DNA from 4 places in the Cellulomonas endometrii genome. Region 4 is predicted to be linked to each of the others. Evidence: riboswitches for the same ligand, from Rfam matches in the RefSeq annotation. Region 4 holds a riboswitch; each other region holds the start of a gene.
The links. A riboswitch is a leader RNA that binds a small molecule or an ion and turns the genes downstream of it on or off. The one in region 4 is predicted to bind S-adenosylmethionine.
Positions count from the first base shown of each region.

Region 1: it holds a riboswitch for S-adenosylmethionine, as region 4 does, so the genes downstream of both, QNH85_RS17345 (aminotransferase class V-fold PLP-dependent enzyme) here and QNH85_RS17055 (methylenetetrahydrofolate reductase) in region 4, are expected to answer to the same signal.
Region 2: it holds a riboswitch for S-adenosylmethionine, as region 4 does, so the genes downstream of both, QNH85_RS09125 (ABC transporter substrate-binding protein) here and QNH85_RS17055 (methylenetetrahydrofolate reductase) in region 4, are expected to answer to the same signal.
Region 3: it holds a riboswitch for S-adenosylmethionine, as region 4 does, so the genes downstream of both, QNH85_RS09075 (NAD(P)H-dependent oxidoreductase) here and QNH85_RS17055 (methylenetetrahydrofolate reductase) in region 4, are expected to answer to the same signal.

Region 1 covers NZ_CATKPC010000021.1:15,343-22,966, forward strand. Annotated here, with positions in the region: gene purQ (phosphoribosylformylglycinamidine synthase subunit PurQ) at 1-443, shown strand, start outside; gene QNH85_RS17315 (GNAT family N-acetyltransferase) at 479-1,402, shown strand; gene QNH85_RS17320 (hypothetical protein) at 1,578-2,162, shown strand; gene QNH85_RS17325 (hypothetical protein) at 2,211-2,708, shown strand; gene QNH85_RS17330 (O-succinylhomoserine sulfhydrylase) at 2,665-3,915, opposite strand; gene QNH85_RS17335 (rhodanese-like domain-containing protein) at 3,912-4,361, opposite strand; partial or broken gene QNH85_RS17340 (DUF1737 domain-containing protein) at 4,385-4,561, opposite strand; SAM riboswitch class I at 4,568-4,678, opposite strand; SAM riboswitch class IV at 4,828-4,943, shown strand; gene QNH85_RS17345 (aminotransferase class V-fold PLP-dependent enzyme) at 4,993-6,387, shown strand; gene QNH85_RS17350 (pentapeptide repeat-containing protein) at 6,454-7,077, opposite strand; gene QNH85_RS17355 (MaoC family dehydratase) at 7,106-7,624, opposite strand, start outside.
Region 2 covers NZ_CATKPC010000006.1:166,602-174,225, forward strand. Annotated here, with positions in the region: gene QNH85_RS09105 (LLM class flavin-dependent oxidoreductase) at 1-850, shown strand, start outside; gene QNH85_RS09110 (rhodanese-like domain-containing protein) at 914-1,270, shown strand; gene QNH85_RS09115 (LLM class flavin-dependent oxidoreductase) at 1,320-2,432, shown strand; gene QNH85_RS09120 (LLM class flavin-dependent oxidoreductase) at 2,445-3,560, shown strand; SAM riboswitch class IV at 3,616-3,730, shown strand; gene QNH85_RS09125 (ABC transporter substrate-binding protein) at 3,807-5,441, shown strand; gene QNH85_RS09130 (ABC transporter permease) at 5,441-6,400, shown strand; gene QNH85_RS09135 (ABC transporter permease) at 6,397-7,344, shown strand; gene QNH85_RS09140 (dipeptide ABC transporter ATP-binding protein) at 7,341-7,624, shown strand, end outside.
Region 3 covers NZ_CATKPC010000006.1:157,279-164,902, reverse strand. Annotated here, with positions in the region: gene QNH85_RS09095 (amino acid ABC transporter ATP-binding protein) at 1-654, opposite strand, end outside; gene QNH85_RS09090 (amino acid ABC transporter permease) at 651-1,709, opposite strand; gene QNH85_RS09085 (GNAT family N-acetyltransferase) at 1,706-2,341, opposite strand; gene QNH85_RS09080 (hypothetical protein) at 2,385-2,855, opposite strand; SAM riboswitch class IV at 3,815-3,927, opposite strand; SAM riboswitch class IV at 4,131-4,260, shown strand; gene QNH85_RS09075 (NAD(P)H-dependent oxidoreductase) at 4,281-4,853, shown strand; gene QNH85_RS09070 (flavin reductase family protein) at 4,850-5,437, shown strand; gene QNH85_RS09065 (LLM class oxidoreductase) at 5,499-6,659, shown strand; gene QNH85_RS09060 (NtaA/DmoA family FMN-dependent monooxygenase) at 6,671-7,624, shown strand, end outside.
Region 4 covers NZ_CATKPC010000020.1:23,290-30,913, reverse strand. Annotated here, with positions in the region: gene QNH85_RS17065 (helix-turn-helix domain-containing protein) at 1-307, shown strand, start outside; gene QNH85_RS17060 (SMP-30/gluconolactonase/LRE family protein) at 344-1,315, opposite strand; SAM riboswitch class I at 1,438-1,533, shown strand; gene QNH85_RS17055 (methylenetetrahydrofolate reductase) at 1,539-2,582, shown strand; gene metE (5-methyltetrahydropteroyltriglutamate--homocysteine S-methyltransferase) at 2,591-4,939, shown strand; gene QNH85_RS17045 (Hsp20/alpha crystallin family protein) at 5,013-5,474, opposite strand; gene QNH85_RS17040 ((deoxy)nucleoside triphosphate pyrophosphohydrolase) at 5,637-6,071, opposite strand; gene QNH85_RS17035 (YeiH family protein) at 6,198-7,175, opposite strand; gene QNH85_RS17030 (LysR family transcriptional regulator) at 7,316-7,624, shown strand, end outside.

The sequences.
Region 1 (7,624 bases), on a different contig from region 4:
TCTGCAACGGCTTCCAGGTGCTGACCGAGGCGCACCTGCTGCCCGGGTCGATGATCAAGAACGACCACCTGCACTTCGTGTGCCGCGAGCAGGTCCTGGCGGTCGAGTCCACGGACACCGCCTGGACCCGCGAGTACCAGCAGGGCGAGCGGATCACCATCCCGCTGAAGAACCAGGACGGCCAGTACGTCGCCGACGACCGCACCCTCGACGAGCTCGAGGGCGAGGGCCGCGTGGTGTTCCGCTACGAGGACACCAACCCGAACGGCTCGCGCCGCGGCATCGCCGGGATCAGCAACGCGAAGGGGAACGTCGTCGGCCTCATGCCGCACCCCGAGCACGCGGTCGAGGCCGGCTTCGGCCCCGACGGCGCGCGCGGCCCCCGCACCGGCACCGACGGGCTGCGCTTCTTCACCTCGGTGATGCGCGCGCTCGTCTCCTGAGCGCCACGCCGGACCGTCCGGCCGCACCCGCGGGGGTGACGGTCGCGGAGCTCCCGTGGGCCGACCCCGTGGCCCGGGCCCTGCGCGACGCGCAGCAGGTCGAGCTCAGCGCGCGGTACGGCGACGACGGCACCCCCGAGCCGCCCGCCGCGGCGGTCGTGGTGACCCTCGTCGTCGCGGTCGACGGCGTGCCCGCGGCGTGCGGGTCGCTCCGCGACGTCAGCGGCGAGCACGGCCCCGCCACCGGTGAGGTCAAGCGGGTCTACGTCGACCCGCCGGCGCGCGGGCTCGGGCTCGCCCGCGTCCTGATGCGCGAGCTCGAGGCCCGGGCGGTGGCGCTCGGGTGGGCGCGGCTCGTCCTGGAGGCCGGGCTGCAGCAGCCCGAGGCGATCGGGCTGTACCTGTCCCTCGGGTACGAGCCGGTCGAGCGGTACGGCGAGTGGGCCGACGTCCCCGACTCCCGGTGCTTCGCGAAGGCCCTGGCCGGTGCCGGTGCCGGTGCAAGTGCCGGTGCCGGTGCCGACGCGGCGGGGCGTGGGTCGCGCGCGGTGCCGCCGCCGGTCCCGGGGCCGGACGTCGAGGTCGTGCTCGACCCTCGCCCGGGCGCCCTCGCGGCGGTGGTCGCGCGCGTCGGCGGCCGTCCCGCCGGCACCGCGTCGCTGGGCCGGCCGCACGGGCTGACCGAGGGCGACCCGGGCACGACCGCGGAGCTGCTCGGCGTGGACGTCCGCGACGGGTCCCGGCGGTCGGAGGTCGTCGCCGCGATGGTCCGCGCGCTGGAGGCGGCGGCGATGGACGCCGGGACGCGCGCCGTGGTGCTGCGGACGAGCGTCGCCGAGCCGGGGGCGCTGACCCTGTACCGGGCGCTCGGGTACCGGCCGGTGCTGCCGTTCGGCGACTGGGAGGGCGACCCGCTGGGCCTGTACCTCGGCCGCACGCTCACGCCCCCGGCGGTCTGACCCGCCGACACCGGGGACCGGCATGTGGACGCGCCGTGGTGCCCCGCCCGCCCGGCCGGTTACCGTGCTCGCGTGTTCCTGAGCCGGGTCTGTTGTCGCTGAGCTGACGACCTCGCGCGCCCGCGGCCGGTACGGCCCTCGCCGCGCACCCCGCCCCACCCCTCGAGGACACCCCATGGCTCAGCCCGTCCTGGACCGCGCGCCCGCGGCCGCCGCACGTCACCTGCCCGTCGTCCTGCCGCTCGCCCGCCGGCACGCCCCGGCTCCCGCGCATCCGCCCGCGCCCGACCCGACCATCCACGTGCTCGCCCCCGACTACGGCGTGCGCACCGTGGAGTCGCGCCCCGGGTCCGAGTCGGCGATCGCCCTGGCCGCGGTGCACGCCGACGTCATCCGGCTCGAGTTCTCCGTCGCCGTGCCGTCCGTGGGCGCGCTGTCGCGGGTCGCCGCCCTGGTGGAGGAGGCCGTCGCCGCGTCGGGCCGCGACCGGGCGGAGGTGCGGGTGCTGCTGGACCTGGAGGTGGTGCTCGCGGGCGACGAGAGGACCGCCCGCCGCAAGCGGTCGCAGCTCGAGCACCTCGACGCCCTGGCCGGGCTCACGTGGTCGCCGGCGGACACCCGGGTCGTGACGACCGCCGACCGCCTCGTGGCCGAGGTGCGCGAGCTCGCGCGCCGGGCCGGCGTCGACGGGGTCGTGCTGCACCCGCTGGCCGGCGGACCGGCCGCCGCGGCGCAGCTCCGGGCCCTCGTCGCCGCCTGAGGCCCCGGAGCCGCGCGGGCTGGAGCGGCTGCTCGCTAGGTTGAGTGCGTGACTCGTCTGTGGCACTGGGTGCTCGCCGGCCTCGCGCTGCCCGCGGTGCTCGTCGGCGGGTGGCTGGTCCTCGCGCTGGTGCTGGGCATGTCGCCGGCGGACGTCCTGGCCGGCGCGGGCTACAGCCTGTACCTGGTCGCGTTCCTCACGCTGCCGTGCACGGCCGCGCTGACGGTGGTCGGCCTGGGCGTGCTCGCGGTCGCCCCGTCCCTGCCGCCGCGGGGCCGGCCGGCGCGTGCGGTCGCGATCGCGCTCACCACGCTCGCGACGGCGGTCGTCACCACCGCGGCCGCGACGCTGCTCGTCGTCGGACCGCCGTCGGGCGCCGGCACGTCGTGGCCGTCCGTGATCGCGAACGGCGCCGTCCTCGCGCTCGTCCCGACGGCGCTCGCCCTCGTCGCGCTGCTGCGCTGGCGGCCGCGCGCGGCCGCGGAGCCCGCGGCGCCGGCGGTCAGCCCTCCAGCGCCGCCAGCGCCTGCTCCAGGTCGTCGCTGAGGTCGGCGGGGTCCTCGAGCCCGACCGACAGCCGCACGGTGGACTCCGCGATGCCGACCGCCGCGCGCCCGGCCGGGCCGAGCTTGCGGTGGGTGGTCGTCGCCGGGTGCGTGACCAGGGACTTCGCGTCGCCCAGGTTGTTCGAGATGTCGACGACCCGCAGGGCGTCGAGGAACGCGTACGTCGACTTCTTCGCCACGTCCGGCCCGGCGCCCTCGGGCACCCGCAGGTCGAACGTCACGACGGTCCCGCCGCCGTCCTGCTGCGCGAGCGCGAGGTCGTGCTGCGGGTGCGACGGCAGGTACGGGTACCGGACCGACGCGACGGCGGGGTGCTGCTCCAGCCGGCCGGCGAGGGTCAGCGCGGACGCCGTCTGGTGCCGCACCCGCAGCGACAGCGTCTCCAGGCCCTTGAGCAGCACCCACGCGTTGAACGGGCTGAGCGAGGGCCCCGTGTTCCGGATCAGCGTCTGCACCGGGCCGTGCACGAACGCGTCGGTGCCCAGGATCGCCCCGCCGAGGACGCGCCCCTGCCCGTCGATGTGCTTGGTCGCCGAGTACACGACGACGTCGGCGCCGAACGCGAGCGGCCGGGACAGGACGGGCGTCGCGAACACGTTGTCGACCACGACGACCGCGCCGGCCGCGTGCGCCAGGCGGCTGACGGTGGCGATGTCCACGAGGTCCTGCATCGGGTTCGACGGGGTCTCGAAGAACACGACGTCCGCGGGGGTGGCGAGCGCGGCCTCCCACTGCTCGGGGACGTGCCCGTCGACGTAGTCGGTCCGGACGCCCCACTTCGCGAAGATCTCGTCGAAGATCACCACCGACGACCCGAACAGCGCCCGGGCGGCGACCACGCGCGACCCGGAGCGGACCAGCGCCGCGAGGGCCGTGAACACCGCGGACATGCCGGACGCCGTCGCGTAGCAGGCCTCGGCGCCCTCGAGCAGGCGCAGCCGCTCCTCGAAGCTCGACACCGTGGGGTTGCCGTACCGGGAGTACAGGAACCGGTCGCTCTCGCCGGCGAACGCGGCCTCCGCGTCGGCCGCGTGGGCGTAGACGTACCCCTGGGTGAGGAACAGCGCCTCGGACGTCTCCTGGAACCCGGTGCGGACGGTGCCGCCGCGGACCGCGAGCGTGTCCGGCCGCAGCCCCTCGCGCGGGAGCCGGTCGTCCTGCCAGTCGCCGGGGCCGGGGGTGGTCACGCCTCCCGCCACGGGAGCCCCTCGGCGCGCCAGCCCTGGTGGCCGCGGCGGCCGTCGGGGCCGACGTCGCCCTCGAACCCGCTCAGGACGTTGTACGCCGGGCCGAGGCCCGCGGCGGTCGCGGTGCTCGCGGCGGCGACGGAGCGCACGCCGGACCGGCACAGGAACACGACGGGCCGCGGGTCGTCGGGCGTGATCCCGGCGCGCGCGAGCTCGTCGAGGAACCGCGGGTTCGGGCGGCCGAACGCGTCGGTCCACTGCACGAAGGCGGTGCGCTCGGCGGTGTCCTCGCCGGCCAGGTCGCCCGTGTCGGGGACGCCGATGGTCTGCCACTCGCCCTCGGTGCGGACGTCGACCAGGACGGCGCGCTCGTCGGACGCGAGCAGGTCCCAGGCCTCCTGCGGGGTCAGGTCGCCGGCGTAGCCGTGCCCGTGCCGCGCGCTCACAGCGGCCGCACCCGGGCCGTGGCGGACGCGGGCAGCACGACGGCCTGCGCCACGATCACGCGCTGGCCGTCGAAGGTCGCCGCGGGGGCGCCGTGCAGCTCGTAGCCGTCGGCCAGCGCCTCGCTGACCCGTTCGCAGAACGAGCGGTCGTCCGGCCCCGTCAGCAGGCGGTAGCGCAGGCGGTCGTCGGTGTCGGTCATGCGTCTCCTCCATCGGACCTGGCGGAAGCACCCTCGGCCGGTCCGGCTCGCGAGGAGGCGGACCGCGGGTTGCTGCGGCGTCGACGAGCCAGATCTCTCGGCCGCTCTGGATGGTGCGGCGATGCTACGCCATCGGCCGGGGGCGTCACTCCCCTCGTCCACGGCCGGTCCACGGCCGGTCCCCTTCTGGTCCGCGGCGGGTTCACCCGTGCCGGTGGCTGGACGCCGGTTGACACCTCCGCCGCGCCCGCCCCATCCTCGTGGCAGGTCATGAGCGCCAGCGCGAAGCCCCGGCTCGCTGGCCGGCAACCCTCCCTCCGCGGCGGGGTGCCCCGGGTGACGACCTGGCCGTCCACCGTCCGGTGGCCGGCAAGCGCGGGGTGACCCGGTCGACGCACCGGGCCCCCATCGATCCACCCGGGGGTCCTCCCATGTCCGTCTCCACCGCCACCACGTGTGCCACCGCCGTCACCGCCGAGCAGGCGCTGCTGCCCGTCGTCGGCTGGGACACGCTCGTCCCGCTGGTCGACGGCCGGTCCGTGCCGTACGCCAACCTGGACTACGCGGCGTCCGCGCCGGCGCTCGAGTCCGTCGCCGCGCGGGTCGTCGAGGTGCTGCCGCTGTACGCGTCCGTGCACCGCGGCGCGGGTTACCTGTCGCAGGTGTCGACGGCCCTGTACGAGGCCTCCCGGTCGGCGGTCGCGCGGTTCGTCGGGGCCCGCGAGGACGACGTCGCGGTCATCACGCGGAACACCACCGACTCGCTCAACCTGCTGGCCGGGTGCGTGCCCGACGGCGGGCGGGTGCTGGTGCTCGACGTCGAGCACCACGCCAACCTGCTGCCCTGGGTGCGGTCCGTCCGCGGCTCCGGCCGGGTGGCGACGGTCCTGCCGTCCGCGCCGACCGTCGCGGAGACGCTCGTCGCCCTGCGCGATGAGCTGGCCCGGCAGCCGTACGCCCTGGTCACGGTGACGGGCGCGTCCAACGTGACCGGCGAGGCACTGCCGATCGCCTCGGTGGTGGCGCTCGCGCAGGAGGCGGGAGCGCGCGTGGCCGTCGACGGCGCGCAGCTCGTCCCGCACCGCGCGTTCTCGCTGGCCGAGTCGGGCGTCGACTACGTGGCGTTCTCCGGGCACAAGACGTACGCGCCGTTCGGGGCGGGTGCGCTCGTGGGGCGCCGGGACTGGCTGGACGCCGGGACCCCCTACCTCGCCGGCGGCGGCGCCGTCCGCGACGTCCGCACCGACCGGACGCTGTGGCAGCCGGCGCCCGCGCGGCACGAGGGCGGCTCGCCGAACGTGCTCGGCGCGGTGGCGCTCGCGGAGGCGTGCGACACCCTGGCGGCCCTGCCCGACGGCGCGCTCGCCGCGCACGAGACGGCGCTGCGGGACCGGCTGCTCGCGGGCCTCGCGACCGTGCCCGGCGCGCGGGTGCTGCGGCTGTGGTCCGACTCCGCCGACCCGGTGGGCGTCGTGTCGTTCACGCTCGGCGACCACGACTCCGGGCTCGTCGCCGCGTACCTGTCGGCGGAGCACGGGATCGGCGTGCGGGACGGCCGGTTCTGCGCGCACCCGCTGCTCGCGCGGGTCGGCGTGACCGGCGGGGCGCTGCGGGCGTCGGTCGGCGTCGGCACCACGACCGACGCGGTCGACCGGCTCGTCGCCGGGCTCCACGCGTTCGTCGCCGACGGGCCGCGCGCCGCGTACGAGGTCGTCGACGGGTGCTGGACGGTGGCCGGGGACACCCGGCCCCGGCCCGCGGTGCCCGGCATCGACGCCATCGCCGCCACCGCGGCCGCCGCGTGCGGCCCCGCGGTGGAGGACTGAGACCGCGGCCCGGGTCGGCCCGAGCGGGGGGCAGGCCGGCCCGGGTCGCGCACGCCCGCCACGGGGTCAGCGGACGGTGACGCCCAGGTGCTCCGCGAGCGCGTCCGCCAGGTCCAGCAGCTGCTGCCGGCTGATCGTGGCGCCCTTGAGGCCCGCGGTGCCGTCCAGCCCGGCCAGGTCCGCGCCGCGCAGGTCGACCTCCCGCAGCTGCGCCCGCGTGACGTCGAGCCGCCCGACCCGGCAGTCCTCGAACCGCACCCGCGCGGCCTTCACCCCCGCGAGGTCCAGGTCGCCGATCGTGCAGTGCACGAACCGGAGGTCCTGCACCCGCGCGTCCCGCAGGTTCAGGTAGTCGATCTTCCCGCCCTCGACGGTCACCCGGTCCCACGAGCTGCCGAACGCCTCGAACGCGCCGAGCCGGCAGTCCCGCAGCGTCACGTCCCGCCACGACCCCGACCGGGCCCGCAGGGTGCCCGCGCGGCAGTCGGTCAGCGTGGTGTCGACCAGGTGCGCGTGGTCGAGCTCGGCGCCGCCCAGGTCGCAGCCGCGCAGCAGGCACTCGATCACCCGGGCGCTCTCCGCGTCGGCGTCGGACAGGTCCAGCGCGTCGAGGAGCAGGCGGTCGTAGTCGCCCTCCGGCTCCAGGGTGCCGGTCCAGCGGTCCAGGGTGTCCTCGCGCGGGGTCGTCATGGGACCAGCGTGGCACCCGGGTGTGACGTCACCCCAGCGGCCGCACCTCCGAGCGCAGGTGCAGCTTCCCCTTCCGCGCGTCCCAGGCCGTGACCACCCACCCGTCCCCGTCCCGCGCGACGGACACCGCGGGCGTCGCGGGCAGCAGCACGGGGGAGGCGAACTCCACGTCCCACGTGTACGTCCTGCCGCGCCGGGCGCCGACGTCGGCGAGCGCCCGGGCCGCGGTGAACATGCCGTGCGCGATGGCCCGGGGGAACCCGAGGGCCCTGGCCGTCAGCGGGGACAGGTGGATCGGGTTGGCGTCCCCGGACACCGCGGCGTACCGGCGCCCGGCGTCGGCGCCCAGGGCCCAGCGGCCGGTGGGCGCGGGCGGGACGAAGTCGGGCCGGGGTGCGTCCTCGGGCGGGGCACCGGGCACCCGGACGCCGGGCGCCAGGTACGTCGAGACCCCGCGCCACGCGGCGGGGGCGGACCCCGGGTCGCCCGCGCGCCGCACCTCGGACACGAGGTCGACCTGCGCGCCGCGGCGGTGCGGCCGCAGGTC
Region 2 (7,624 bases), on a different contig from region 4:
GCAGCGGGAGGGCGACGCCGGCAGCCCCGCGGCCGCGCCGGCCCCGGAGCGCCCCCGCGTCGGGGCGCGGGTCGTCGACGGGCTGTACGTCCCCGCGGCGCCCCCGTTCGACGCGTCGGACTCCGTGCTGCGGGAGCGGCTGCTCGCCCAGAAGCGCGTGGTCGGGGCGTCCCGGACGCCGGCGGCGTTCCGCGACGAGCTCGAGCTGGTGCTGGGCCTGCGGGCCGGGACCTACGCCGAGGCGGACGGCACCCGGCACGTGTCCCCGCCGGTCGAGGGCGCGGCGTTCGACCTGTGGGTGCTCGCGTCGTCCGCGGGGGAGAGCGCCCGGGTGGCCGGGGAGCTCGGGCTGCCGATCGCCGCGAACTTCCACGTCAGTCCCGCCACGACGCTCGACACGATCGCCGCCTACCGCGCGGCCTTCCGGCCCGGCGTCCTGGCCCAGCCGTACGTCGTCGTGTCGGCGGACGTGCTGGTCGCGGACACCGTCGAGCGCGCCCGGGAGCTGGCGACCCCGTTCACCGACTGGGTGCTGTCCATCCGGCGCGGCGCCTCGGGCGCCGTCGCCTACCCGCGGCCCGGGGACGCCGTGCCGTGGGAGGCGCGGGACGCCGGCGAGCGGGCGCTCGTGGCCGACCGCGTCGACACCCGCGTGGTCGGGGACCCCGCGACGGTCGTCGCCCGCCTGGAGACGCTGCAGCGCGTGACCGGCGCCGACGAGCTCCTGGTCACCACCGCCACGCACGACCCCGCCGACGCGCGCCGGTCGTTCGCGCTCCTCGCCGACGCGTGGCGGCGCCCCGTCTCGCCCGCCCCCACGGCCGGCGCGGTGCCGGTCCTCGTCCCCTGACACGCCCGACCCCCTGACGAGCCCGTCCCCTGACGAGCCCGTCCCCTGACGAAGGAGCACACCATGACCAGCACCCCGCCCCTGAGGCCCGCGTCCGAGGCCGCCGCCGAGTTCGAGCGCGGCGCCCTGCTGATCGACGTCCGGTCCGCCGGCGGCCGCGCGGCGCACGGCGACATCCCGGGCGCGACCCTCGCGGACCGCACCGACCTGGACGCCCTGTTCGGGCCCGTGGGCACCCCGGTGATCTCGATCGACACCCCGGTGGTCGTGGTCTGCGGCTCGAACGCCGGCTCCGGACCGGTCGCCGAGGAGCTCGCCGCGCGCGGGTACACCGTGTCGCACGTCGACGGCGGCTTCCCCGCCTGGAAGGCCGCCGGCCTGCCCGCCACGGAACCGGCCGCCCCGGCCGACCAGGCCTGAACGCCCGGCACATCCCCCCGCACCCCCGCACCCGCAGGAAGGCACCACCATGCCCGTCGAGTTCCTCGGCATCGCCACCGCCAACGACGGCTCGGAGACCCGCGCCGCCACCACCCGCCCGTTCGACCCGGCGTTCCTGGAGCGCATCGTGCGCGCCCACGAGGACAACGGCTGGACGCGCGTGCTGTTCGCCTACGGGTCGTCCGGCCCGGAGCCGGCGGCGCTCGCGGCGTACACCGCCGCCCGGCTGCAGTCGATCGAGCTGCTGCTCGCGCACCGGCCGAACGTCTCGTACCCGACCTACGCCGCCAAGACGTTCGCCACGCTCGACCAGCTGTCGGGCGGGCGGCTGTCGGTGCACTTCATCACCGGCGGCAACGACCACGAGCAGCAGCGCGAGGGCGACACCCTCACCAAGGACGAGCGGTACGCGCGCACCCAGGAGTACATCCAGATCGTCCGGCAGGCGTGGACGTCCGCCGAGCCGTTCGACCACCACGGCCGGTTCTACGACTTCGACGACTTCCGCCTCGACACCCGGCCGGTGGACGGGCACGTGCCGACCATCTCGTTCGGCGGGTCCTCCGACGCGGCGTTCCGGGTCGGCGCGGCCGAGGCCGACATCTTCGCGGTGTGGGGCGAGCCGCTGGACCGCACGCAGGAGCAGATCGACCGGGTGCACGCCGAGGCCGCCGCAGCCGGGCGCGCGACCCCGCCCCGGATCCACGCCGCCTTCCGGCCGATCATCGCGCCCACCGAGGAGCTCGCCTGGGAGAAGGCGCACCGGGTGCTGGACCGGATCGAGGCGCGCAAGGCGGCCCTCGGCGGCGTGCTGAGCCCCCGGCACCCGGCCGACAAGCCGGAGAACGCGGGGTCGCAGCGGCTCCTGGAGATCGCGGCGCAGGGCGACCGGTTCGACTCCGTGCTGTGGACCGCGACGGCCCGGGCCACGGGCGGCGCGGGCAACTCCAACGCGCTCGTCGGCACGCCGGAGCAGGTCGCGGAGGCGCTGCTGGCGTACTACGACCGCGGTGTCCGGATCATCTCGGCGCGCGGGTACGACCTGCTCGACGACGCCGTGGACTTCGGCCGGTACGTCATCCCGCTCGTGCGCGAGGGGGTCGCCGCCCGCGACGCCGCCGCTGCCGCCGCCGCGGCCTGAGCGGGACGCGGCGTGCGGTTCCAGCTGCTCGACATCGTCTTCAACCCGCCGCACCCGGTGACCGGGAGGGCGGTGCCGCCGGCGGACCGGCTCGCGCGCACGGTGCGGCACGCCGTGCTGGCCGAGGAGCTGGGGTTCGACTCGTTCGCCGTGGGGGAGCGGCACGCCGGCGACGTGCTGTCGTCCGCCCCCACGGTGATCCTCGGGGCGGTCGCGGTGTCGACCAGCCGCATCCTGCTGTCGACCGGCGTCACGGTCCTGGCGCTGCTCGACCCCGTGCGGGTCGCGGAGGACCTCGCCACCGTCGACCAGCTGTCCCGCGGGCGGCTGGAGATCGTCATCGGCAAGGGCAACGAGGTGCTGCAGTACCCGCTGCTGGGGCTCGACGTCGGCAGGCAGTACGAGTACCTCGAGGAGAACTACGAGCTGCTCCGGCTGCTGCTGTCCGAGGAGGACGTGACCTGGGAGGGCCGGCACCGGCACCGCCTCGAGCACGCCACCACCCTGCCCCGCCCGTACGCGGGTCCGTTCCGCATCTGGCACGGGTCGGCGACGTCCCGGTTCGCGGTCGAGCTCGCGGCGCGGTGGGGCGACCCGGTCGTCACGGCGAACGCGCTCCAGCCGCGGGAGAACTACCAGGTGCTGATCGACCACTACCGCGAGCGGTACGCCGCGCACGGGCACGACCCGGCGGCGGCGTTCGTCGGCGCCGGGTCCGGCGGCCTGTTCCTGGCCGACACCACCGAGGCGGCGGTCGCCCAGTACCGGCCGCTGTACCAGGGGCAGGTGGACGCCGCTGCGCGCCGCGGGTACGGGGCGGACGCCGTCGGGAGGGCGCCGAGCTTCCGGACCCTGGAGGAGGCGGTCGAGCGCGGGCCGGCCCTGGTCGGGTCCCCGGAGCGGGTGGCCGAGAAGATCCTCGACTACCACGCGTCCTACGGGCACGTGCTGCAGTCCGTCTCGGTGAACCACCTGCTCGACCCGGCGGAGCAGGAGGACGTGCTGCGCCGGTTCGCCGAGGAGGTCGCGCCGCTCGTGAGGGCCGAGGTGACGACCGACCTGTGGAGCGCGGCGGACCCGCGCCGGGCGGCCGGGTTCACCGCGGCGACACCCGGATCCGGCATGTGAGAACCCCGCGGCGGCTCCTTGACCGGCCCCGCCGCCGCGGGTTCCCTCACCCCCGGGTGACGAGCGCCAGCACCAAGGCCCGGCTCGCTGGCCAGCAACCCTTCGACGTGACGGGGTGCTCCGGGAACGACCTGACCCGACCGCGACCGCGGGACGGGTAAGCACGGCAACGGCCGCCGGACCGCGCCCCCGCGCGCTCCGGCCCCGCGCCGGCCGGCCCCTGCCGGCGACCACCAGGAGCTCAGCATGACCACACCTCCCCGCCGGCGGGACGCCCGCTCGGGCGCCGCCGCCGCCCTCGCCGCCACGACCCTGCTGCTCGGCGCGTGCTCGGGCGGCGCGGGCGGCTCCGGCGGTGACGGCCCCACGGACGCCGCCGCGTCGGCCGAGCCCGTCGAGGGCGGCGACCTCCGGTTCGCGATCACCGTCGACTCCCGCTGCATCGACCCGCAGCAGGTCGGCAACAACGACGCGATCGCCGTGGCCCGCCAGACCGTCGCGTCCCTGACCGCCCAGGACCCGGAGTCCGGCGAGATCGTGCCGTGGCTCGCCGAGAGCTGGGAGGTCGGCGACGACGCGTCGAGCTACACGTTCCACCTGCGGGACGACGCCGTGTACGCCGACGGCACGCCGATCGACGCCGCGTCCGTGAAGACGAACTTCGACACGATCGTCGCCCTGGGCGCCACGGCGTCGCTCGGCTCGCAGTACCTGGTCGGGTACGAGGGCACGACGGTCGTCGACGAGCGGACCGTGACCGTGGACTTCGCCGCCCCGAGCGCGCAGTTCCTGCAGGCGAGCTCGACGTTCTCGCTCGGCCTGCTGTCGCCCGCGTCGGCGACGCTGACGCCCGAGGAGCGGTGCGCCGGCGACTACGTGGGCTCTGGGCCGTTCGCGGTCGAGTCGTACACGCAGGACCAGGAGGTCGTGCTCTCCAAGGTCGACGGCTACGCCTGGGGCTCGGCCGCGAACGACCACACCGGCGAGGCCTACCTCGACACCGTGACGTTCCAGGTCATCCCCGAGGCCTCGGTCCGCGCGGGCAGCCTGCAGTCCGGCCAGATCGACGCGACGGCGGCGATCAACCCCGTCGACCAGGCGCAGTTCGACGGCAACGGGTTCTGGCTCGAGCAGCGCGCCAACCCCGGCGTCGCCTACCAGCTGTTCCCGAACGAGTCGAGCCCGCTGGCGTCCGACGAGGCCGTCCGCGTCGCCATCTCGAAGGGCATCGACCGGCAGCAGATCGTCGACACCGTCCTGACCGAGCGCGACCAGGCCGCGTCCGGCGTGCTGTCCCACTCCACGCCGCTGTTCGAGTCACTCGCGGACGACCTCGCCTACGACCCGCAGGGCGCCGAGCAGCTGCTGGACGACGCGGGCTGGGCGGTCGGCGACGACGGCATCCGCGAGAAGGACGGCCAGCGGCTGTCGACGACCGTGACGTTCTGGCAGGACCCCGCGCCGCTCGAGCTGGTGCAGCAGCAGCTCCGGCAGATCGGCGTCGACCTCCAGCTCCAGCACGTCGAGATCGCGGAGTCCACGGCGATCAAGGCCGACGGGGACTTCGACTTCGACTACTACAACCTCACCCGGTCCGACCCGGACGTGCTCCGGACCGTGTTCTCCGCGAACGCCCGCAACATCAACAAGCGGGCGCCGGAGGAGGTCGACGACCTGCTCGACCGGTCCGCCGCCGCCACCGACCCCGCCGCGCGCGAGGAGCTGGTCACCGCGGCGTCGCGGCTGCTGATCGAGCACGGTCACGCCATCCCGGTCTACGAGCTGTCGACCACGATCGCCGCCGCGGAGCACGTGCACGGCCTGACGTTCGAGGGCTCCAGCCGGCTGGACTTCTACGACGCGTGGGTGGACGCCAGCTGATGGCCCGGTACCTCGTGCGGCGCGCCGCCCAGGGCCTGCTCGTGCTCTGGGCGGCGTTCACCCTCGCGTTCTTCGTCCTCTACCTGCTGCCCAGCGACCCCGCCGCGCTCGCGGCCGGCGCCGGCGGCGAGGTGCAGGACGTCGACCCGGCGCTGCTCGACGACCTGCGCGCGCAGTACGGCCTGGACCGGCCCGTGCTCGTGCAGTACGCCGACGCGCTGTGGCGGGCCCTGCGGCTGGACTTCGGGGCCTCGTACCAGTCGGGCGCACCGGCGGGGACGCTCGTCGCCCAGGCGCTGCCGGAGACCCTGAAGCTGACGGGTGCCGCGCTGGCGCTCGCGGTGGCCGGCGGTACCGTGCTCGCCGTCGCCTCAGTGCTGCCGCGCAGCCGGGCGCTGCGCCAGGCGCTGTCGGCGCTGCCGCCGCTCGGGGTCGCGCTGCCCACGTTCTTCGTGGGCCTCGTGCTGCTGCAGTGGGTGTCGTTCCGCGCGGGGCTGCTGCCGGCGATCGGCAACGACGGGTGGCGCAGCCTGGTGCTCCCCGCCGTCACGCTGGCCGTCCCGCCGGGCGCCCAGCTCGCCCAGGTGCTGTCCCGCAGCCTGCGCAGCACCCTCGGCGAGCCGTACGTGGAGACCGCCCGGGCGAAGGGCGCCGGGCGGCTGCGCGTGCACCTCGGGCACGCCCTGCGCAACGCGGCGATCCCCGCCTTCACGATGCTCGGCGTGGTGGTCGGCTCCCTGCTCGGCGGGGCGGTCGTCACGGAGACGGTGTTCTCGCGCGTCGGGCTGGGGCGGCTCACCGTGCAGTCGGTCGACCAGCAGGACGTGCCGGTGGTCCTCGCCGTCGTGGTGCTGTCCGCGCTGGTGTTCGTGGTCACCACCCTCGTCGTCGACCTGCTGTACCCGCTGCTCGACCCGCGGATCCAGTCCCGCGGTCGGCTCGGGGCGGTGGCCGCGTGAGCGCCGCCGTGTCCGGCCCGCTGGCGCGGACGACGGACGAGATCGAGATCACCGACCGCGAGGACGCGCGGTCGATCCTGCGCCGCGGCCGGGTGCGCGGCGCCGGGGCCACCGGCCCGCGGGTCGCGCGGGCCGCCCGGTACCTGGTCCGACGGCCCGGGCTGGTCCTCGCCGGCCTGGTGCTGCTGCTCGTCGCCGCGTGGGCTGTCGCACCGGGGGTGTTCGCGTCCGGCGACCCTCTGACGGGGGTCCCCGCGGACCGACTGCAGCCGCCGTCCGCCGCGCACCTGCTCGGCACCGACCACCTCGGCCGCGACGTCTGGACCCGCGTCGTGCACGGCGCCTCGCTGTCCCTGCGGACGACGACGCTCGCGGTCGCGGTCGGCCTGGTCGTGGGCTCGCTGCTCGGCCTGCTCGCGGGATTCCTGCGGGGGTGGGTGGACGACGTGGTCGGCCGGCTGGTCGACGTCCTGCTCGCGGTGCCCAGCATCCTGCTGTCGCTGGCGATCATCACGGCGCTGGGCACCGGTGCGGCGAAGATCGCCGTCGCGGTCGGCATCGGCGCGGTCGCGACGTTCGCGCGCGTGATGCGCGCCGAGGTGCTGCGCACGTCCACCTCGGTCTACGTCGAGGCGGCGCGGGCGTCCGGGTCGCGGTGGTACGCGGTGCTGCTCCGGCACGTGCTGCCGAACTCGTCCGGACCGGTCCTGGCGCTCGTCGCGCTGGAGCTCGGGGCGGCGGTGCTCGCCGTGTCCGCGCTGAGCTTCCTCGGCTACGGCACGCCGCCGCCCACCCCGGAGTGGGGGTCGCTGGTCTCCGGCGGCCGCGACTTCCTCGCCACCGCGTGGTGGCTGACGACCCTGCCCGGGCTCGTGATCGTCGCGGTGGTGCTGGCCGCCAACCGCGTGGCGCGCGCCCTCGAGACGACGGGAGACGACCAGTGACGCAGGAGGACCGGGGCACGGAGCCCGTGCTCGAGGTGCGCGGGCTGGAGGTCGCGTACCGGACGGCCGGCGGCGGGACCTACCGCGCCGTGCGGGGCGTCGACCTGACCGTCCGCGCCGGCGAGGTCGTCGCGCTGGTGGGGGAGTCCGGCTCCGGCAAGAGCACCACTGCCCACGCGGCGCTGCACCTGCTGGCCCGGGGCGGCGCCGTCACCGGCGGCACCGTGCGGCTCGCCGGCCGGGACGTGTCGCGGCTGACCGACAAGGAGCTGCAGGCGGT
Region 3 (7,624 bases), on a different contig from region 4:
GTCGAGCGCCGACGTCGGCTCGTCGAACAGCAGCAGCGCGGGCCGCATCGCGAGCGCCCGGGCGATGGCCACGCGCTGCTGCTGCCCGCCGGACAGCTGCCGGGGCCGGGCGTCGGCCTTGTCCGCAAGCCCGACCCGGGCGAGCAGCGCCCGGGCCTCGGGCTCCACCTCCGACCGCGGCCGGCCCTGCGCGGACACCGGGGCCTCGACGACGTTCTGCAGCGCGGTGAGGTGCGGGAACAGGTGGAAGTTCTGGAACACGAATCCGATGCGCGTGCGCTGGCGCAGCACGTCCCGCTCCGTCAGCTCGCGCAGCACCTCCGTCCCGCCGGTGCGGCGACGGGACGGGCGGATGCGGCCCGTGCGGCGACGCGCGTACCCGATCACCTCGCCGTCCAGCGCGACGAACCCGCGGTCCGGCCGCTCCAGGTGGTTGATCAGCCGCAGCAGGGTCGACTTGCCCGAGCCCGACGGGCCGAGGACGACGGCGACCTCCCCGGGGCGGACCTCCAGGTCGACGTCGCGCAGCACCTCGAGCGTGCCGTACGCCTTGTGCAGGCCGTGGATCTGCAGGTGCCCGCCCGTCGTGCGGCCGGCGGACCTGGCGAGGGGTGCCGCGTCGGTGGGCGTGGGGGTGCTCAGGGTGGCGGTCATGCCGGGCCTCCGGTGTCGCGGGTGGCGGCGCCGTCCCGGGCGCCGGTGCGGGTGAGGTGGCCGCGCCGGGCGGCGGCCAGGAACGACGGCGGCAGGTCCGCCGGCAGCGGCCGGCCGGTGAGCCGCCCGGCGGCGACGGCGAGCGTCCACCGCAGCCGCTGCAGGGGCGTCGGGGGCAGGGTGCGCAGGGCACCCTTCGCGTAGTGCCGCTCCAGGTAGTACTGGGCGACGGTCAGCAGGGTGGTGGTCGCGAGGTACCAGATCGCCGCGACGAGCAGCAGCGGCACCACCCGCTGGTTGCGGCCGTAGATCACGCCGACCGTGTAGAACAGCTCGCCGTACGCCAGGACGTAGACGACCGACGTGCCCTTGAGCAGGCCGATGGTCTCGTTGACCGAGGTCGGCACGATCGTGCGCATGGCCTGCGGGAGCACGATCCGCAGCTGCTGCCGGCCGCGCGGGATGCCGAGCGCCGCCGCCGCCTCGTGCTGGCCCTGGTCGACGCCGAGGATGCCCGCCCGCACGATCTCCGCGGAGTACGCGGCCTGTGACAGCCCCAGGCCGAGCACCGCGGCGCCGAACTTGTCGACGACGTCCAGCGTGTCGAACGCCACCAGCTCCGGCCCGAACGGCACCCCGAGCGACAGCTGCGGGTACAGGTACGCGAGGTTGTACCAGAGCAGCAGCTGCAGGATCAGGGGCACCGACCGGAACACCCAGGAGTACCCCCACGAGACCGACTGCAGCAGCGGCGACCGGGACAGGCGCATGAGCGCGAGCACCGTGCCGAGGCCGAAGCCGATGACGCTGGCGACCGCGGTGAGCCGGAGGGTCGCCCACACCCCCTCGAGCACGGACGGCCACGTGAGGTACGTCGCGACGACGTCCCACTCCCACTGCGGGTTGGTCAGCAGCGAGCTGACGACCATCGCGAGCAGGACGGCGACGCCCGCGGTGGCGACCCACCGGCCGGGGTGCCGGGCGGGTCGGACGGGCAGGTCCGCGAGCGCCGGGGCGGTGGGCGCTGCGGGCGGGCGCAGGGCGAGGTCGGTCACGAGGTCACCAGCCACTTCTCGAAGGCGTGCGCGCCGACCGTCTCGGGGTCGGCGGCGGGGTCGAACAGGGGCGTGTAGCCCGCGGCGCGGTAGAGGCCGACGGCCTCGGGCTGCCGCGGCCCGGTCGTCAGGTAGATCCGCGGGTAGCCGCGCGCGGCGGCGCGCGCCTCGAGCTCCGCGAGGACGACCCGGGCCAGGCCCCGGCGCCGGTGCGCCGCGTGGGTCCAGATCCGCTTGAGCTCGGCGGTCCGGACCGCCGGCGTCCCGTCCTCGGTGCGCGCGCCGGCGCGGGTCAGGCGGGCGGGGTCCCCGAGCTCGGGCTCGTGGCGGCGACGGAACGCCCCGCCCGCCACGGGCTCGCCGTCGTCGAGCACGAGCACGAGCTCGCCGTCCGGCGGCGCGAACTCCTCGGCGCCGTAGTGCTCGAGCTCGTCGCGCAGCTGCGCCGGGGTCAGCAGCCGCTCGTACCGGGTGCCGTACTCGTGGGCGAGGCCGTCGAGCAGCGGGCGCACCAGCGGGTCGTGCAGCGCGACGGCGCGGACGGTGAGCCGGGCGGCGTCGGGGTGGGCGGCGTCGGGGTGGGCGGCGTCGGGGTGCGCGGGCGCCGGTGTCGGCAGCTCGGTCGTGGTCATCGGATCACCTCGGGGTCGGTCGGGCGGAGGGCGTGGCGCCCGGTCAGGTGGTGGCGAGCGCGGCGGACGGGCGGAGCCGGAACAGCCCGGCGTGCTGCAGCGCCGGGACGACGCGGTCGACGAGCGCGTCGAGGTCGGCCTCGGGCGCCGAGGGGCGGACGACGAACCCGTCGGCCGCGCTGGCGTCCACCCAGGCGGCCGCCAGCGCGGCGAGGTCGGCGCCCGTCCCGGCGAGCACCGGGACCCGCGCGCCGGCGTGGGCGGTCCCGCCGCCGTCCCCGGGCCGGGCGAGCGCGAGCCGGGCGGCGGCGGTCTCCGGGTCGTCCGCGAGCGCCACGTCGACGTCGGCGAGCACCCGCACGGCGCCGGCCGGGCGCCCGGCGACGGCCGCCGCGTCCCGCACGAGCGAGCGCAGCCGCGCGCCCTGCGCGACGTCCGGGACGGCGATCCGCGCGACGGCCCCGCGCCGCCCCGCCCACGCGGCCCCCGCCGCACCGGAGACGGGGAGAACCACGCAAGGCCACCCCGCCGCGGGGCCGGGACCGGGACGGCGGCCGCCCGGCCCCACCGCGAACCGCACCCCGTCGTGGTCGACGCGGAACCGGCCGTCGGGGTCGAGCAGCAGGGCGCCGGCGTCCCCGGGCCCGTCCCCTCCCCTCGACCGCCGCCACGGCAGCCTCCGCGCCGCCGCCACTCGCGCTCGTCCGCACCCGGCGCGGGGCCGGAGAGCAACCAGCCCGCGGGTCCCCGCCCGGCGCGCTGCACGCCCCGGACCGCCCCCGCCACGTGCGCGGGGTCGACGTGCTCGTGCGCCACCCCGGCGACGAGGGCGGTGCCGGTGCCGAGCGGCGCGACCCGGGCGGCGGCCACGGCGGCGTCGAGCCGGCCCGGGACCTGCCGGCGGCCGGGGTGCAGCAAGAACGCGTCGCCCAGCAGGACCAGGTCGAGCAGGCCGCGGACGGCCCGGTGCACGAGCCGCGCCAGGCGCTCGCCGTCGAAGGGGCGCGGGACGACCACGCCGTGCGGGCCGTGGCCGCCGGGGCGGGCGCCCAGCGCCGTCAGGTCGACGGCGAGGACGACGTGCCGGTCCTCGGGGCGGGCGGGGCCGGGCGGGGCCGGGCGGGGGGGGGGGGGGGGCATGGCGGGGCTCCGTTCGCGGGCGGCAGGGCGGGACGGCGCGCGGCAGCGCGGACCGGGGTGCCGGACGGGGTGGGGTGCGGCCGGTGGGGTGCGGCCGGTGGGACGCGGACCGGCGGGCCGCGGCGCGAGGTCGCGCGCGGGGCGCTGCGCGCGCTCGGCGCGGCGGGGTGCGGGAGGTCAGCGACAGCGACAGGAGGCGGCGCGCGGGGCGACGGCGCCCGGCAGGCCGGCGGGCACGGCGCAGGGCCGTGCGGCGCGGGAGGACGGACGCGCGGTCGGCGTCGGCGTGCTCCGGTTCATGCGTGCTCCTCGGTGCGCCCGCCGGGGGACGGGCTCGCGTGTTGCCCCACTGCCGGCGGCAGCGGGCCTGGTCCTCACCCGGGGCACCCACCCGCGCGGGGGGTTGCCGTCCGACGAGCCGGGGCTTGGTGTCGGAGCTCATGACCACCGGGCCTCACCGCCGGTGCTGCTCGGCGTGACTCGGTGCCGCGGAACTTAGGGACGCCGCGCTCGGGAAGTCAACGAGCCGGGTGCGGCGTCTCGCATGGCGGAGCGATGTCACCGCGGGGGCGACGCACGGTCCCGGATCGTGAGAACTCCCCCGCGCACCGTCGGCCCGCGCGCCCGCCGGTGCTAGACAGCCGCCCGAGGTCACGAGTCCCAGCGCCAAGCCCCGGCTTGCTGGGCAGCAACCCCACGTCACGGCGGGGTGCTCCGGGAGATGACCTGGCCGTCGGCCGGGGCTCACCCCCCGTTCCGCCGCGCGGCAAGCGTGATCGACCCGTCTGCGAGGCACCCCATGACGTCCCGTCCCCCTGCCGTCGTCGCCCTCTCCGGCAACCCGCGGCCCGGCTCCCGCACCCTCCAGGCCGCCCGCGCGGTCGCCGCCCGCGTCGCGGAGCACCTGACCGACGGCCCCGCTCCCGCGGTCACCACCGTCGACCTGGCGGAGCTCGCGGGCGAGGTGCTCGCCCCGGTGCACCCCGCCGCCGACGACGCCCTGGCCCGGCTCGCCGCCGCCGACGTGGCGGTCGTCGCGACGCCGGTCTACAAGGCGTCCTACACCGGGCTGCTCAAGGCGTTCCTGGACCTGTACGGCCCGGACGGCCTCGCCGGGGTCGTCGCCGTCCCGCTGGTCGTGTCCGGCAACCCCGCGCACGCGCTGGCCGGCGAGGTGCACCTGCGGCCGGTGCTCGTCGAGCTCGGCGCCGTCGTGCCGACCCGGGCGCTCGCGGTCACGGAGGCGCAGCTGCCCGACCTCGACGCGGTGCTCGACGCCTGGCTGCTGCGGTCCGGCGCGGCGCTGCGGCGCGCTGCGGGCGTGCCCGCGGACCCCGCCGTCACCCGTCCGGCCGTGGCGGTGGCCCGGTGACCGCCGAGCACACGGACCTGTCGGCGCTCGAGCGGCTGCTCGCCGAGCAGGACGAGCGGCAGCTGGACGCCCAGGAGTTCAAGTCGGTGTTCCGCCGGCACCCCGCGGGCGTCGCCGTGGTGGCGCTGCGGCACGAGGGGCAGCCGGTCGGGTTCACCGCCACGTCCGTCATCTCGGTGTCCGCCGCCCCGCCGCTGCTCGCGTTCTCGCTCGCGTCCACCTCCTCGTCGTGGCCGGCCGTCTCGGGGGCCGCGACGCTGGCGGTGAGCTTCCTCGCGGACCACCAGCACGACGTCTCCGCCCGGTTCGCAACCAGCGGGATCGACCGGTTCGCCGCCGGCGGGTGGTCGTCGCTCGCGACCGGTGAGCCCGTGATCGACGGCGCGGTGTCGTGGGTGCGGGCGCGGGTGCTGCAGCGCACGCCCGTGGGCGACAGCTACCTGGTCTCGCTGCGGGCCCTGTCCGCCGGCTCCCCCGCCGCCGACACGGCTGGGGGCGCGGCCGGGGACGCGGGCCGCCCGCCGTCCCCGCTCGTCTACCACGACCGCACCTACCACCGGATCGGCGGGCACTCGGCGCTCTGAGGCGCCCCGACGCCCCCGCACCGACCGTCACCCCGCACCCGCGCGCCCCTCGGAGGACCGCATGACCACCCCACCCCTGTTCCTCGGCGTCGACGTCGACGGCGCCGGCAGCCACCCCGCGGCCGCCGCCGTCACCGGCCTGAGCGGCGCCGACCTCGTCTCCGGCGCCCGCCTGGCCGGGACGGTGCGCCGCGCCGAGAACGCCGGCTTCACCTTCGCGACCTTCGCCGACGCGGTGCTGCCCGCCGCGCCCGGGGCCACCACCTCGGCGCGGCTGGACGCGGTCACCCGCGCGGCGTTCGTGTCCCGGACCACCACGGCCCTCGGCCTGGTGCCGGAGGTGCCGACGACCTACCCCGAGCCGTTCCACGTCGCCGCGCAGCTCGCGTCGCTCGACATCGCCGCGTCCGGCCGGGGCGGCTGGCTGGCGGCCGTCACCCCGGGCGACGCGGCACCCGCGGCGTACGGCCGGGCGGCGGTGCCGGACCTGGACCGCGAGGCGCGGGACGTCGTCCAGGTGGTCCGCGACCTGTGGGACTCGTGGGAGGACGACGCGGTGATCCGGGACGTCGCCACCGGCCGGTACGTCGACCGCGGCCGCGTGCACCGCGTCGACTTCCGCGGTGCGAGCTTCTCCGTCGTGGGCCCGCTCATCACGCCGCGGCCGCCGCAGGGCCAGCTGGTGGTGCTCGCGCGGGCGGGCGACGTCGCCGCCGGCCGGCCGGGCGAGGACCTGGTGGACGTGGCCCTCGTCGGGGGCGCGGGCGGTGCGGGCGTGGGCGGTGCGGGCGTGGCGGGCGCGGACGTGGCCGGCGCGCTCGCCGCCGCCCGGGAGGCCCGCGGAGCGACCCCGGGCGCACCGCTCGCCGCGGTCGAGATCGAGGTCGTCCTCGACACCGCCGACCGCACCGGGCGCGAGCGGCTCGCCGAGCTGGACGGCACCCGACCGCCGGCGCCCGGCCGGGCCCTGCGGCACGTCGGCGACGCGGCGGGGCTGGTCCGGCTGCTCACCGAGCTCGCGGCGTCCGAGGAGGTCGCCGGCGTGCGGCTGCTCCCCGCGGTCCTCGACGTCGACCTGCCCGTGCTGGCCCGCGAGGTGCTGCCCGCCCTGCGCGCCGCCCGGCTCGCCGCCGCCCCGCGCGCCGGCGCGACCCTGCGCGACCACCTGGGCCTGCCCCGTCCCGCCCACCGCCTCGCCGGGTCCGCCCGGCAGTCCGCCTGAGGAGTCCCGCCATGTCCGAGCACCCCCTGACGCGCCCCGCGGCGCAGGTCCACTTCGGCGTCTTCTTCCAGGGCGTCAACCACACGACCATCTGGTCCGACCCCGAGTCCGGCTCGCAGACGGACTTCGCGTCCTTCGAGCGCGTGGCCCGCACCGCGGAGCGCGGCCTGTTCGACGCCTTCTTCCTCGGCGAGGGCCTGCGGCTGCGCGAGAGCCGCGGCGCCCTGCACGACCTGGACGTGGTGGGTCGCCCGGACGCCATCACGCAGCTCGCGGCGCTGGCGGCGGTCACCGAGCGGATCGGCCTGGTCGCCACCCAGAACACCACCTACAACGACCCCGTCGACCTCGCCCGGCGCCTCGCCGGCCTGGACGTGCTGTCCGGCGGGCGCGCCGCGTGGAACGTCGTGACCACGGACAACGCCTGGACCGGGGAGAACTTCCGCCGGGGCGGCTACCTCGACCACGCCCGCCGGTACGACCGCGCCGAGCAGGTGCTGGCCACCGCCCGCCGGATCTGGGACGCCTGGCCCGCCGCCGACGCCGGCGACGTGGCCCACGTGTCCGTGCACGGCGAGCTGCTGGACGCGGAGGTCGACCCCACCACCCCCCGCAGCCCGCAGGGCCACCCGGTGATCTTCCAGGCCGGCGACTCCCCGCAGGGCCGCGACTTCGCCGCCCGGTCGGCGGACGTGATCTTCAGCCGGCACGGGAGCGTGCTCGCCGACGCGCTGGCGTTCGCCGAGGACATCCGTGCCCGCACGGTCGCCGCCGGCCGGCCCGAGGACGACGTGAAGATCTTCCCGGGCACCGCCGTCGTGGTCGGGGACACCGCCGCCGAGGCCGAGGAGAAGGACCGCTGGGTCCGGTGGAACCAGGTCAGCCCCGCCACGGCGCTGCACGTCGTCGGCACGATCTGGGGCGAGGACCTCAGCGGCTACGACCCGGACGGCCCGCTCCCGGCG
Region 4 (7,624 bases):
CCAGATCGCAGAGGACGTCCGAGCGGGGTGGACCCCCGACGTCCAGGCCGTCGCGAACCGGACGGGGGCCGATCTCCGTGCCCGGCTGGCAGCGGACGAACGGCTGGGCCAGGACATCGCGGCACTCCGCCGGGAGAACCACCTCAGTCAGGCACAGCTCGCGCAGCGGGCGTCGGTTCAGCAGGCGGACATCAGCCGCATCGAACGCGGGCTCGGCAACCCGACCAGGGACACGCTGGTGCGCCTCGCGTCCGCGCTGGGTGGGCGCCTCACCGTCGTCGGTGAGCCTGCTCCCGGGGAGGACTGAGGTGGGACCGCGGGCAACGCGCCGGGGAGCGCCGGCTCACCGGTCGGCGAACCGCGGCACCGGCAGCCCGTCGACCGCGACGGCGCACCCGAGCACCGCCCCGCCCAGCGGGTCGCCGTCGGCCGCGGCGGTCGTCACGAACAGCCGCCCGGCACCCGGCGCCCCGAACCCCGGGCACGTCACGTCCGGCGTCGGCGCCTCGACCACGCCCACCGGGGTCCCGTCCGGCGAGACCCGCAGCACGCACCCGGCGCCGTACACCGCGAGCCACAGGCACCCCTCGGCGTCCACCGCGGTGCCGTCCGGGGTCGGCCCGTCCGGGTCGAACGCGAGGAGCACCTCCGGCTCCCCGCACGTGCCGGACGCGACGTCGTACGGCATCCGGAACACCACCCCGGCCGCGGTGTCCGTCAGGTAGCACGTGCCGCCGTCGGGGCTCCACGCCAGCCCGTTCCCGATGCCGACGCCCGTGTGCACCGCCCGGACGTCGAGCCCGTCCGCAGCGGCGGACCCGTCGGCGGACCCGCCGGACGACACCCGGTAGACCGTGCCGTCACCGGGTGACCCGTCCCGCGGCATGCTCGCCACCCAGAACCGCCCGGCCGGGTCGCACCCGCCGTCGTTGAACCGGTACCCGGCCGGCATGTCGCCGGGCCGGGTGACCGGTCCGAGCGTGGTGCCGTCGTGGACGCCGAGCCCGTCCGCGGTCGCGAGCAGCAGCCCCCCGGACGCGGTGGGCCAGGCGACCCCCACCTGCGACGGGACGTTCGACAGGCTGTCCCGCAGGGGGTCGCCGCCGGCCCACCGGTGCACGGTGCGGCCGTCGATGTCGACCCAGACCAGCGCGTCCGCCGACGCGTCCCAGAGGGGCCGCTCCCCCAGCTCCGCGCGCGCGTCCCCGAGCACCTCGGCGCGACCGGTCACGGTGCCGGCCGCCCGGGCAGCGGCCACCAGGTCGGGGACCCGGAGGCGGGTGGCGGGCAGCGGGACGGCGCGCAGGTCGGTCATCGGCCGACCCTGGCACGCCGCCCAGCGACCCGCACGCGCAGCCCTCCGCGTGTGGTCCCCGTCACGAGTAGATGACGCATCAGGGGCACTGGACACCCTCCGGGGCGGGCTCTACGGTGGCCACACCATCCAGAGCGGCCGAGAGACCTGGCTCGTCGACGTCGCAGCAACCCCCCTCCTCGTGAGGGTGTGGGTGCTTCCGCCAGGTTCGATGGAGCTGACGATGAGCAGTACTGGCGCACCCGCGCACCCCACGGCCGACGACGCGGTGGCCGACGGCCTCGGTGCCGTCGACCGCCCCACCGTGTCGTTCGAGCTGTTCCCGCCGCGGAACCCGGACGCCGCACCGCGGCTGTGGTCCACGGTGCAGCAGCTCGCCGCCGCGCGCCCGGACTTCGTGTCCGTCACCTACGGCGCGTCCGGCAGCACCCGGCAGACCACCCGGGCGCTCGTGCGGCGGCTGCTGCGCGAGACGTCGCTCAGCCCGATCGCGCACCTGACCTGCGTGGGCACCTCGCGGGAGGACCTGACCCGCACGGTCGAGGAGTTCCTGGACGAGGGCGTCCGCTCGTTCCTGGCGCTGCGCGGCGACCCGCCCGCCGACGAGTCCTGGCGGCCGCACCCCGAGGGCCTGCCGACGGCGAGCGCCCTGGTGGCGCTGCTCCGGGAGATCGAGCGGCGCCGGTGCGCCACCAGCCCCGCGCAGGCCGTCCGCGCGGCGAGCCGGCCGCTGTCGGTGGCGGTCGCCGCGTTCCCGCGGGGCAACGCCGGCTCGGGCAGCACGCGGGAGCAGGACATCGCGGCGCTGCTCGCCAAGCAGGAGGCCGGCGCGGACTTCGCGATCACCCAGGTGTTCTACGACGTCGACTCGTACTGCGAGCTCGTGGCGCTGGCCCGGGACGCGGGCGTCGTCATCCCGATCATCCCGGGGATCATCCCGATGACCGACCCCGCACGCCTGCGCCGCGTCCAGCAGCTCACCGGCGTGGAGGTGCCGGCGCAGGTCCTCGACGTGCTCGACGCGTTCGACCCCGAGGACCCCGTCGACGTCGGCCGCCGGCACCGCGCGGGCACCCGCCTGGGCGTCGACCTGGCGAACGCCGTGCTCGACGGCGGCGCGCCCGGCGTCCACCTCTACACCTTCAACACCCCCGGCCCCGCGCTGGACCTGCTGGAGGGCGCCGGCCTCGGTGGCGACGCCCCCAGCGCGCACAGCCGCGTCACCGCGGCCCCCCTCGACGACCCGACCCCCGTTCCCACCAGCTGAGGCGAGACATGACCGAGCACACGCACCCCTTCCCCGCCGGCACGATCCTGGGCTACCCCCGCATCGGGCCGCGCCGCGAGCTGAAGAAGGCCCTCGAGGCGTTCTGGGCCGGCCGCGCGAGCGCCGAGGAGGTCGAGGCGGCGGCCGCCGACCTGCGCCGCCGCACCCGCACCCACCTGGCCGGGCTGGGCCTGGACACCCGCCTGCCCGCGATCCCCAGCGCGTTCTCCTTCTACGACCACGTGCTCGACGCCGCGACCGTGCTGGGCGCGGTGCCGGAGCGGTTCGCCGACCTGACGACGGCCGACGGCGGGCTGGACCTCGCGGGGTACTCCACCGTCGCCCGCGGCCGCGGGGACGACCTGCCGCTCGAGATGACCAAGTGGTTCGACTCGAACTACCACTACCTGGTCCCGGAGATCGGCCCGACGACGACGTTCCGCTACGCGAGCGACCGCCCGGTGCGCGAGCTCGCCGAGGGCCTGGCCGACGGCGTGCTCACCCGCCCGGTGCTCGTCGGGCCGGTGACGTTCCTGGCGCTGGCGAAGCCGACCGAGGACGCGCCGGAGGACTTCCTGCCGATCGACCGCCTCGCCGACGTGCTGCCGGTCTACGCGGAGCTGCTGCGGGACCTCGCCCGCGCCGGCGCCACGTGGGTGCAGCTCGACGAGCCCGCGCTGGTGTCGGAGTCGACCGGCGTGCCCGCCGACCGGCTGCTCGCCGCGGCGGCCGAGGCGTACCGGGCGCTGGCCACCGCGCTGCCCGCCGCCGAGCGCCCCGCGATCCTCGTGGCCGCGCCCTACGGCGACCTCCGCGACGCCCTGCCCGTGCTCGCGGGCACCGACGTCGAGGGCCTCGCGATCGACCTCGTGCGGGGCGACGTCCCGGCGGAGCCGGTGCCGGGCCTGGGGTCGAAGGTGCTCGTCGGCGGCGTCGTCGACGGCCACAACGTCTGGCGCGCCGACCTCTCGGCCGCGCTCGGCACGCTCGAGCGTCTGGAGGGCCTGGGCGCCGCGCAGGTCGCGGTCGCGACCTCGACGTCGCTGTTCCACCTCCCGCACGACGTGGAGGAGGAGCAGCAGCTCGACCCGACCCTGCGGTCGTGGCTGGCGTTCGCGGACCAGAAGGTCGGCGAGGTCGTCACCCTGGCGACGGGCCTGACCGAGGGCCGCGAGGCCGTGCACGCGGAGCTGCTCGCCGCCGCCGACGCCCGCCGGAGCCGCGCCGAGGCGCCCGGCGTCGTCCGCCCGGAGGTCCGCGACCGGCTCGCCGCGCTGCCCGCCGACGCGTTCCACCGCGGGCCGTTCGACGCCCGCCGCGACGCCCAGGCCGCCCGCCTGCGCCTGCCGGCCCTGCCCACCACGACGATCGGGTCGTTCCCGCAGACCCCGGAGATCCGGGTGGCCCGCGCCGCGTTCGGCCGCGGGGAGCTGACCGCCGCGCAGTACGAGGACGAGATGAAGGCGGAGATCCGCCGCGTCGTCGAGCTCCAGGAGGAGATCGGCCTGGACGTCCTCGTGCACGGCGAGCCCGAGCGCAACGACATGGTGCAGTACTTCGCCGAGAACCTCGACGGGTTCGACGTGACGCAGCACGGCTGGGTGCAGTCCTACGGCTCGCGCTGCACCCGCCCGTCGATCCTCTGGGGCGACGTGTCGCGCCCGGCACCGATCACCGTGCCGTGGACGACCTACACGCAGTCGCTCACCCCGAAGCCGGTCAAGGGCATGCTCACCGGGCCGGTCACGATCCTCGCGTGGTCGTTCGTCCGCGACGACCAGCCGCTCGCCGACACCGCGAACCAGGTGGCGCTGGCGCTGCGGGACGAGATCGCCGACCTCGAGGCCGCCGGCACCGCGATCGTCCAGGTCGACGAGCCCGCCCTGCGGGAGCTGCTGCCGCTGCGTGCCGAGGACCACGCCGCCTACCTGGACTGGTCGGTGCGGTCGTTCCGCCTGGCGACGTCGGGCGTGCGGCCGGACACCCAGATCCACACGCACCTGTGCTACTCGGAGTTCGGCGAGGTGATCGGCGCGATCGACGGCCTGGACGCCGACGTGACGTCGATCGAGGCGGCCCGCTCGAAGATGGAGATCCTGGCCGACATCGCCGCCGAGGGCTACCCGCGCGGCATCGGCCCGGGCGTCTACGACATCCACTCGCCGCGCGTGCCGAGCGAGGCGGAGGTCACCGAGCTGCTCTCGGAGGCCGTCCGCGCGATCGACCCGGCGCAGCTGTGGGTGAACCCGGACTGCGGGCTGAAGACCCGGCGGTACGCCGAGGTCACGCCGTCGCTGGAGCACATCCTCGCGGCGACGCGCACGGTGCGGGCGGGCCTGGCGGTGCCGACCGCCTGACGGCCCCGGACGCGACGACGCCCCGGTCTCCCCGCGCGGGGGACCGGGGCGTCGTGCGCGCCGTGCCGCCGGCTCAGGCGTTCGCGTGCTGCTCCGGCTGCGACGCGTCGGCCCGCTGCTCGATGGTCGCCGGTGTCCCACCGGTGGTGACCTCGATGCGGCGCGGCTTGGCCTCCTCGGCCACGGGGATGGTGAGCGTCAGCACGCCGTCGGCGTACGACGCGGAGATGGCGTCGAGCGCCAGGCCGCGGCCCACGGTCAGCTGCCGCGCGTAGGTGCCGACGGGGCGCTCCTTGGCGAGCCACTGCACGCCGTCCTCGGTCCGCGCCGTGCGCTGGGCGCGGATGGTGAGCGTGCGGTCGTCCACGTTCACGTCGATCGAGCCCGGGTCGGCTCCCGGCAGGTCGACGTGCAGGACGTAGTGGTCGCCGGCGCGGTACAGGTCCATCGGCATGGTCGCCGCGGCCCGCTGCGAGCCGAGCACCTGGTTCATCAGCCGGTCCATCTCCTGGAACGGGTCGAATCGCGTAGCCACAGCCCGTCACCTCCTCCGAGCGATCGGGCCCCGGACGGTCCGGGACCGCGGTGCTGTCCCGGGCCTGGTCGGCCCGGGAGGGCTACGAGACATGTTTTAGCACTCTCGTGTGGTGAGTGCCAGATCGGTCCCCGGGTGTTCGCTCAGAGATGAACGCGCTGGTCAGGCGCTGCGGACGTCGCCCTCCACCCGTCGCCCGAGGGCGTCGACGATGCGCACGTCGGCGTCCAGCCACGGCACCGTGAGCCACTGACCGCGCGGCAGCCAGCGCAGCGCGTCGTGCTCGACCAGCGGCTCGGGCGTGCCGGCGACGACCTCCGCGAGCCACAGCCGCATCGTGTACCGCTCGCTCAGCCGCCAGCACCCGTCGTCCGGCCCGGGCAGCTCGTCGCCCAGGCCCACGCGGACCCCGAGCTCCTCGCGCAGCTCGCGGTGCAGGGCGTCCTCGGGCGCCTCGCCGGGCTCGACCTTGCCGCCGGGGAACTCCCACCGCCCGGCGAGGCTGGCGGGCGACCGCCGCCGCGCGGCCAGCAGCTCCGCGGGGGCGTCGAGGTCGTCGACGATCGCGGCGGCCACGACGAGCACGGGGAGGTCCATGCGGAAAGTCTGCCAGCGCGACATGTCCTGCGCGTTGCGCCGTCGCGACGCCCCGGGTGGAACGTTCGAGCGGACACGTCGTGGGCGTGTCGGCCGGAACCGTCCACCCGGGAGGCAGCGGGCGGGTCAGGCGACCAGGACGAGGCCCGCCAGGCTGACGGTGGCCGCGACGAGCGTCGACGCCGCACCGAGCGCGAGCGGCCGGCCGCCCGTGCGGACCAGCCGGCCCAGGTGGATCTGCGTCCCCAGCGCGGTCATCGCGGCGCCGAGCAGCAGGGTGGTCACGGGCTTCACCGCCGGCAGCACCGCGTCGGGCAGCACGCCCGACGACCGCACGGCCACCGCCACGACGAACCCGACGACGAACAGCGGCACGAGCGGCGGCCGTCCGGCACCCGGCCGACCCGCGTCCGGCGGGGCGGACGCCCGCCGCGCGACCCCGACCCCCGCGACCAGCGGCGCGAGCAGCACCACGCGCGCGAGCTTCGCGACCACGGCGACCGACAGCGCGGCGGCGGACACGGTGCCCGCCGCCGCGACCACCTGCGCGACCTCGTGCACCGACATCCCCGCCCACAGCCCGGCGGTCCGGTCGGAGAGCCCGAGCGCGGCGGCGGCGAGCGGCACCCCGACGATCGCGAGGCTGCCGTACACGGTGACCAGCGCGACCGCGGTGGCGACCTCCTCCTCGTCGGCGTCGGCGACCGGGCTCATCGCGGCGACCGCGGCGGCGCCGCAGATCGAGAACCCGGTCGCGACCAGCAGCGTCAGCGCGCGCCCGACCCCGAGGCGCGGCCCGAGCCACCGCGTCGCCGCGAAGGTCGCCGCCACCGTGACCAGCAGGACCGCGGCCTCGGCGACGCCGAGCCCCAGCAGGTCGCCGACCGACAGCTGCAGCCCCAGCAGCACGACGCCCGCCCGCAGCACCCGCCGGCCGGTCCACGCGAGGCCGGGCTCGAGCGCCGCGGGCAGCAGCCCCGCGGACCGCGCGACCGCCCCGAGCAGGATCGCGACCAGCAGCCCCGGGAGCACGGGGACGGCGCGGGTGAGCGCGAGGCACGCCGCGGAGACGCCGACCGCGACGAGCACGCCCGGCAGCAGCACGGGCAGGAGCGCGCGCCCGGCGAGGGCGGAGCGGCGGGGGACGGCGGGGACGGGGGGACGGGCTGCGGCACCCTGCCACGATCCGCGACGCCGGCGCCCGCCGGAACGCCCGATGCCCTCGCACCCTCTAGCCTGACGCTATGGCCCCGGACGCACCCGGCCGACGCGTCCCGCTCGGCGCGCTCGAGCTGCTCGACGCCGTGGACGCGCACGGCTCGCTGTCCGCGGCCGCCCGCGCGCTCGGGATGGCCCAGCCGTCGGTGAGCACGGGCCTGCGCCGGCTCGAGCGGCAGACCGGCCTGGCGCTCGTGGTGCGCACGGCGTCCGGGACGCGGCTGACCGACGCGGGGACCGCGCTGCTGGGCCGCGCGCGCGACGTGCTGGCCGCGTCGGACGCCCTGGAGCGGGAGGTCGCGGCGCTGCGGACCGCCCAGCAGGGCCGGGTGCAG